Linked DNA regions of Pyxidicoccus trucidator. The protein of the gene in region 1 interacts with the protein of each later gene in a pairwise test. Links are inferred from orthologs where the notes say so. Each region holds a gene or a part of one and is shown in the gene's direction. Other genes may lie near its edges. The genes, in order: G4D85_RS30215 and G4D85_RS42775.

Region 1 (3,083 bases):
GAAGTACGACGATGACGGGGACGGCACGCTGGGCAACGCCGAGCTGCGTGAGCTGAAGGCGGACCTGGGCGAGCGCCGCGAGGCCATCCGCCCGCGCCTGGCGCAGCTGGGCGAGCGCGCGCGCCACTGGGCCTTCTGGCGGGTGCGCTGGGCCTTCGACGAGGACGGCAGCGGCACGCTGTCCGCCGAGGAGCGCACCGCGCTGGTGGATGCCATGGAGGCTCGCTGCGAGCGGCTGCGCTCGGAGCGGCTGGAGAAGTTCGACGCCAATGACGACGGCAAGCTGGACGAGACCGAGCGCCAGGCGGCCCGCGAGGCGGTGCGCGCGAAGTGGCGGGCGAAGCGCCAGGAGGTGCTGGCCACGTACGACACCAACACCAACGGCGTGCTGGACGACGGGGAGCGCGTGGCGCTGCGCCAGGCCCGCGTGGCCGCCGCCCAGGAGCGCCGCGAGACGCTGATGGCCACGTACGACACCAACAGCGACGGCACGCTGAGCACCGAGGAGGCCCTGCCGCTCCGGAAGGAAATCCAGCGCCGCATCATCGAGGGCCGTGACGCGGAGGAGTGACGCACCGGAGGTCGCCTCACGCCTCCTGACGCTCCGGCCGACTCCACGCGGCCGGACGCGGGGACGGGTTGGCCCGTGTGGATTCCCCCTCGTGCCCTGTCCCCGCCCCCCAGGTCGCCCTCCCGGCGGCCTGGGGGTTTCCCTTTCGTACACTTCCGCTTCGCCCTCCACCCACCGGGCCCGCTGGCCTGCCTGCCCCGGCGTGCACACCTTGGAGGACGACACGGAAAGAGAGGTCACCCTGGAACCCGCTCTCATCGAGCCCCCCCGTCACCGGACCCTGGACGACGGACCGGCGGTGTTGGTGGTCAACACCGGCTCGCGCTCGGGGCGGGAGGCCTTCGACACGGCCCGCGCCGCACTCACCTCCCGGGGTGTCCCGGTGGTGGAGTGCCACGCCCTGTCCCGCACGGAGCGCCTCCAGCACGTGCTGGAGCGGATGACGCAGCTGGGCGCGCGCCGCATCCTCGTGGGCGGTGGCGACGGCACGCTGAGCTGTGTGGTGGGCCAGCTCCTGGGCCGGGACGTGACGCTGGGCGTGCTGCCGCTCGGCACGGGCAACGACTTCGCCCGCTCGCTGGGAATACCTCAGGACATCGAGGCCGCGTGCGACATCATCGCCCAGGGCTACACCGCGCGGGTGGACGTGGGGCTCGCCAACGGGCGGCCCTTCCTCAACGCGGCCAGCCTGGGCCTGGCCACCGGCATCGCGAAGCGGCTGACGAAGCGCCTCAAGCAGCGCGCGGGGAAGCTGGCCTACCCGGTGGCCGCCGCCGCGGAGATGAAGGACCTGAAGCCCTTCCACGTGCGCATCCAGGCGGATGACCAGGAGCTGGAGCTGGACGCGCTGCAGCTCGTCGTGGGCAATGGCCGCTACCACGGCGCGGGCAACGTGGTGTCTCCCGATGCGCAACTGGATGACAGACGCCTCCACGTGTACGCCATCGCCGCCCCCTCCGCGAGCAATGGCCGCGAGGGCACCGGCCTGGGCCAGCTCCAGGACCTGGCCACGCTGGCGCGCGTGGCGATGTCGCTGCGCTCCGGTGAGCACGAGGACCACCCGGCCGTCTCGTCGCTGCGCGCGGCCCGCCTCTACGTGGAGGCAGACCCGGTGCAGGAGGTGAACGCGGACGGAGAGCTCGTCGGCCGCACGCCCATGCGCTTCGAGGTGGCCCCGGCGGCCCTGCGCGTCTACGCGCCCGCGCCCTCCTGAATTTCGATTCAGCTCATGTCTGGCCTACGCTGGGGGAGTCCGCGGCGGCCTCCCCCTCCGCCGCGGGGAGGCCGAGCCCGTGCGACAGCGTTCCCGACTCCCCATCCTCATCGCGGCCTGTCTCGCCGTGGCGGCCGTGCTGCTCCTGTGGTTCCGCATGCCCGCGCCGGGAAGGCTGACGGCTCCGGGCCCGGAAGCCCCTGTCGCCCTCACGCCCGCCGCCGCCGAGCCCGCGCCCCGTGCCAGCGCGCCGCCCACGCCGTCGCTGGAGACGGCCGCCACGCCGGAGGATGGGGCCTTCGTCGTGCGCGTGGTGGATGGCGCGGGCCCTGTCGCGGGCGCGCGCGTGCGGGCGTACCTGCGCGTGGAAGGGGACGGCACCGGGGCCACGCCCTGGCGCCGCGCGGGCGAGGGCACCACGGCCGCGGACGGCACGCTGCGGCTACCAGCCGGCCCGGGGGACTACCTGCTGTCCGCGCACGCGGAGGGCCATGGCCCTGCCCGGCGTCAGGCCACGCGCCCCCTCGGTGAGGCGGAGACGGCGGTGGAGTTGTCGCTGCCCAGCGGTGTCTCGCTGGAGGGCCGCACCGTTGCGGAGGGCCGGGGTGGAGAGCCGGTGCCGCTGGCGGAGGTGACGCTGCGGCCGTACCCGGGACTGGCCCGGGCGGGCATGGAGCCCGTGGGCCTGCCGGAAGAGTCCCCGGCGGTGACGAGCGACGCGCGGGGCCGCTTCACCTTCTCCGGCCTCGCGCCGGGCCGCTACGAGCTGACGGCCGAGGCGCCGGGCTTCAGCCGCCGCACGCTGCGCCTGCTCCAGGTGCCTCACGCCGGTGAGCTGGTGGTGGGGCTGTGGGGCGCGGGCACGCTGGAGGGCTTCGTGGTGGACGCGAAGGGCCAGCCCGCCGCGGGCGCGGAGGTGACGGCGGCGGGCGGACTCGTCCCGGTGCGCGTCACCACCAGCGACAGCGGCGCCTTCGCGCTGGAGGTCGGCGCCGGTACCTGGGTGGTGTCGGCGCGGCTCGGAGAGGCCGTGGGCCGCGTGCCCGGCGTGCTCTCCGTGGCGGCGGGCGAGACGCTGCGCGGCCTCACCGTGACGCTGGGAGGCGCCAGCGGGCTGGAGGGCACCGTGTCGACGACGGACGGCGCCCCGGTGCGCGGCGCGGTGCTGGTGGCCCGGCCTTCCGGCGGCACGGGCGAGCTGGCGCGGACCGCCTCCGTGGGAGAGGGCGTGTGGCGGATGGACGTGCCGCCCGGTGAGTACGACGTGGCCGTGCGGGCGCCCGGAATGACGGGCCTGCT
Region 2 (3,234 bases), on another replicon or contig:
CCTGGAGCTCACCGTCACCTGGCTGAAGCGCTTCGGCTTCGACATCCAGGAGTCCTCTTCCCGCTACACGGTGGCCGGCTACACCGCGCCCCCGAGCGTCCCCTCGCTGCCGGGCGACTGGTCCTCGCTGGGCTACCTGCTGCTCATCTCCTGGAAGGCGGGCGGCACCGTGGAGCGGGCGGACACGGGCAGCGCGCACCCGGACGACGCCATCGTCCGGCTCATCGAGCAGGTGGGCCTCCGGGCCGTGCCCGCCGGGGGCCAGCACACGCTGAAGGTCGAAGGACGCCTGTCCGGTGGGCTGCGGGCCTCCGGCAAGGAGTGCCCGGACCTGCTGCCCACGCTGGCGGCCCTGGCGTGTGTGCTGCCGGCCCCCTCCACCCTCACGGACGTGGAAATCCTCCGGGTGAAGGAGAGCGACCGCCTGGAAGGCATCCGCACCCTCGTGGCGGCCTATGGCGGCACCACGAAGCTCCAGGGTGAGTCGCTGGAAATCCACCCCCCGTCCTCGCCCCCGGCGCGCTTCGAGATGGACAGCCGGGGTGACCACCGCCTGGCGATGACGGCTGCCACACTGTGCGTGCTATCCGGTACGCCCCTCCTCCTCACCGGCCCCGAGTGCGTGGAGAAGAGTTTTCCCGGCTTCTGGCGCCAGCTTTCACGCACCGGCGCTCTTATTTCCCGAGAGCCATAGGGGCATCAGTGTCCGCCCATCGGACTTATCGTTCTTTTTTGTTGAAAGCACTCTGCGGCCTGTGAAATCTCCGCCCCATGGCCAAGGACACGCTGACGATCACCGACAATCGGACCGGGAAGACGTACGAGGTCCCGATCGAGAACGGCTGTATTCGCACCAACGCTCTCCGCCAGATCAAAGCCAGTGACGAAGACTTCGGGCTGATGGGCTACGACCCGGCGTTCCTCAACACGGCCAACTGCAAGAGCGCCATCACCTTCATCGACGGTGACAAGGGCATCCTCGAGTACCGTGGCTACCCCATCGAGCAGCTCGCGGAGAAGTCCAGCTTCCTGGAGGTCGCGTACCTCCTGCTGAACGGGGAGCTGCCCACGCCGAAGGAGCTGGAGCAGTTCATCCACCTCGTCACGCACCACACCTACGTGCACGAGAACGTGAAGTCCTTCATGGACGGGTTCCGCTACGACGCGCACCCCATGTCCATGCTGGGCTCCACCGTCGCCGCGCTCTCCGGCTTCTACCCGGACGCGAAGAACATCAAGGATGAGCGCAGCCGCCGCATCCAGATCACGCGCCTCATCGCGAAGATGCCCACCATCGCCGCGTTCTCCTACCGGCACAGCATGGGCCTGCCGTACATCTACCCGGACAACGACCTGTCCTACGTCGCCAACTTCCTGGCGATGATCAAGCGCATCGGCACCACCACCTACAAGGTGCACCCGGTGCTGGAGCGCGCGCTCGACGTGCTCTTCATCCTCCACGCGGACCACGAGCAGAACTGCTCCACCACGTCCGTGCGCACCGTGGGCTCCTCCGAAGTGGACCCGTACTCCGCCGTCACGGCGGGCATCGGCGCCCTCTACGGCCCGCTCCACGGCGGCGCCAACGAGGCGGTGCTCCGCATGCTCCGGGAGATCGGCCACATCTCCAAGATCCCGGACTTCATCAAGTCGGTGAAGAGCGGCGAGGGCGAGAAGAAGCTGATGGGCTTCGGCCACCGCGTCTACAAGTCCTACGACCCGCGCGCCAAGGTCATCAAGCGCGTGGCGGACGAGGTCTTCGAGGTGACGGGCAAGAACCCGCTGCTCGACATCGCCCTGGAGCTGGAGCGCATCGCCCTCCAGGACGAGTACTTCGTGAAGCGGAAGCTGTACCCCAACGTCGACTTCTACTCGGGCCTCATCTACGAGGCGATGGGCTTCCAGGTGGAGATGTTCCCGGTGCTCTTCGCCATCCCCCGCACGGTGGGCTGGTGCGCGCAGTGGGAGGAGATGGTGATGGACTCGGAGCAGAAGATTGCCCGTCCCCGTCAGGTGTACACCGGCTCCAAGCGCCGCGACTACATCGCCATGGACAAGCGCGCCGCGAAGTAGTCGGCGCCACCCAGGCCCGCGCGGTAGCACGGGCCTGAAGTGAAAAGGGGCGAGGAACCGCGAGGTTCCCCGCCCCTTCGCTTTTCCAGAGGGCCCCCGCGCCTCAGCCCGTGTGGGCCTTGTCGGCGCCGTGCTTCGTCTCGGCGTAGAGCGTCTCGATGAGGGCGGAGTACTTCTCCTCCACCACCTTGCGGCGCACGCTCAGCTTGGGCGTCAGCTCGCCGCCGTCGATGGAGAACTCCTTCCCCACCACGGCGAAGCGCTTGATGGTCTCGAAGCGGGCCAGCTTCGGGTTGACGTCGCGCTCCACCGCCTCCTGGAGGAACTGCTGCAGGCGCGAGTCCTCGGCCAGCAGCATCAGGTCCTCGGGCCAGCCCTTCTGCTTCGCCAGGGCGCGGGCCTTCTCCCCCTCCAGCACCAGCAGGGCCACCAGGTAGTTGCGCCGCTCGCCCACCACCAGCGCGTTGCCCACGCCCGGCAGCATCTTCAGCAGCTCCTCGATGTTGCTTGGGGCCGTCTTCTTCCCGCCGGAGGTGACGATGATCTCCTTCTTGCGGCCGGTGATGTGGACGAAGCCCTCCGCGTCCAGCTGGCCCACGTCACCGGTGTGCAGCCACCCGTCCTCCAGCAGCTCCGCGGTGGCCTCCGGGTTCTTGTAGTAGCCCATGCAGACGTTGCCGCCGCGCACGAGGATTTCCCCGTCCTCGGCGATGCGGATCTCCACGCCCAGCATGGCGCGCCCCACCGTGCCCAGCCGCGTGGCGTCCTCGGTGTTCACCGTGCCCGGGCCCGTCACCTCCGTCATGCCCCACACCTCGTGGATGACCATGTCGATGGAGGCGAAGAAGTCCAGCACGTCCCGGCCGATGGGCGCCGCCGCGGTGGCGAAGAACTCCACCCGGTCCATGCCGATGCGCGCCCGCAGCGGGGCGAAGACGAGCCGCTGCGCCAGGCGGAACTTCGCCTCCAGGAACACGGAGACGCGCTCGTGGCGCATGACGCGGGTGTGGCGCTCCATGGCCACGCCGCGGGCCCAGTCCACCAGTCGCCGCTTCATGGGCGGCTGCGAGTTGAGCCCCGACTCCGCCTTGACCTTGAACTTCTCCCACACGCGGGGCACGCCGAAGAAGAAGGTGGGCCGCACCGCCTTCAGGCTGTCCG

The links.
Region 2: the proteins of G4D85_RS30215 (region 1) and G4D85_RS42775 interact in binary tests that used the Escherichia coli proteins (3 or more experiments, as listed by UniProt). The link is inferred for Pyxidicoccus trucidator from one-to-one orthologs.

Annotation. Positions count from the first base shown.
Region 1 is NZ_JAAIXZ010000012.1:132,647-135,729, forward strand. The notes cover bases 56-2,826. They hold G4D85_RS30215 (lipid kinase), read left to right. Parts: upstream 56-869; coding sequence 870-1,784; downstream 1,785-2,826. Other genes in these bases: G4D85_RS30210 (calcium-binding protein), read left to right, coding at 56-571; G4D85_RS30220 (carboxypeptidase regulatory-like domain-containing protein), read left to right, coding at 1,864-2,826. In the rest of the region: more of G4D85_RS30210, read left to right, coding at 1-55; more of G4D85_RS30220, read left to right, coding at 2,827-3,083. UniProt on the Escherichia coli protein: In vitro phosphorylates phosphatidylglycerol but not diacylglycerol; the in vivo substrate is unknown.
Region 2 is NZ_JAAIXZ010000024.1:135,366-138,599, forward strand. The notes cover bases 1-2,922. They hold G4D85_RS42775 (citrate synthase), read left to right. Parts: upstream 1-771; coding sequence 772-2,073; downstream 2,074-2,922. Other genes in these bases: G4D85_RS42770 (3-phosphoshikimate 1-carboxyvinyltransferase), read left to right, coding at 1-694; G4D85_RS42780 (AMP-dependent synthetase/ligase), read right to left, coding at 2,177-2,922. Outside these bases: more of G4D85_RS42780, read right to left, coding at 2,923-3,234.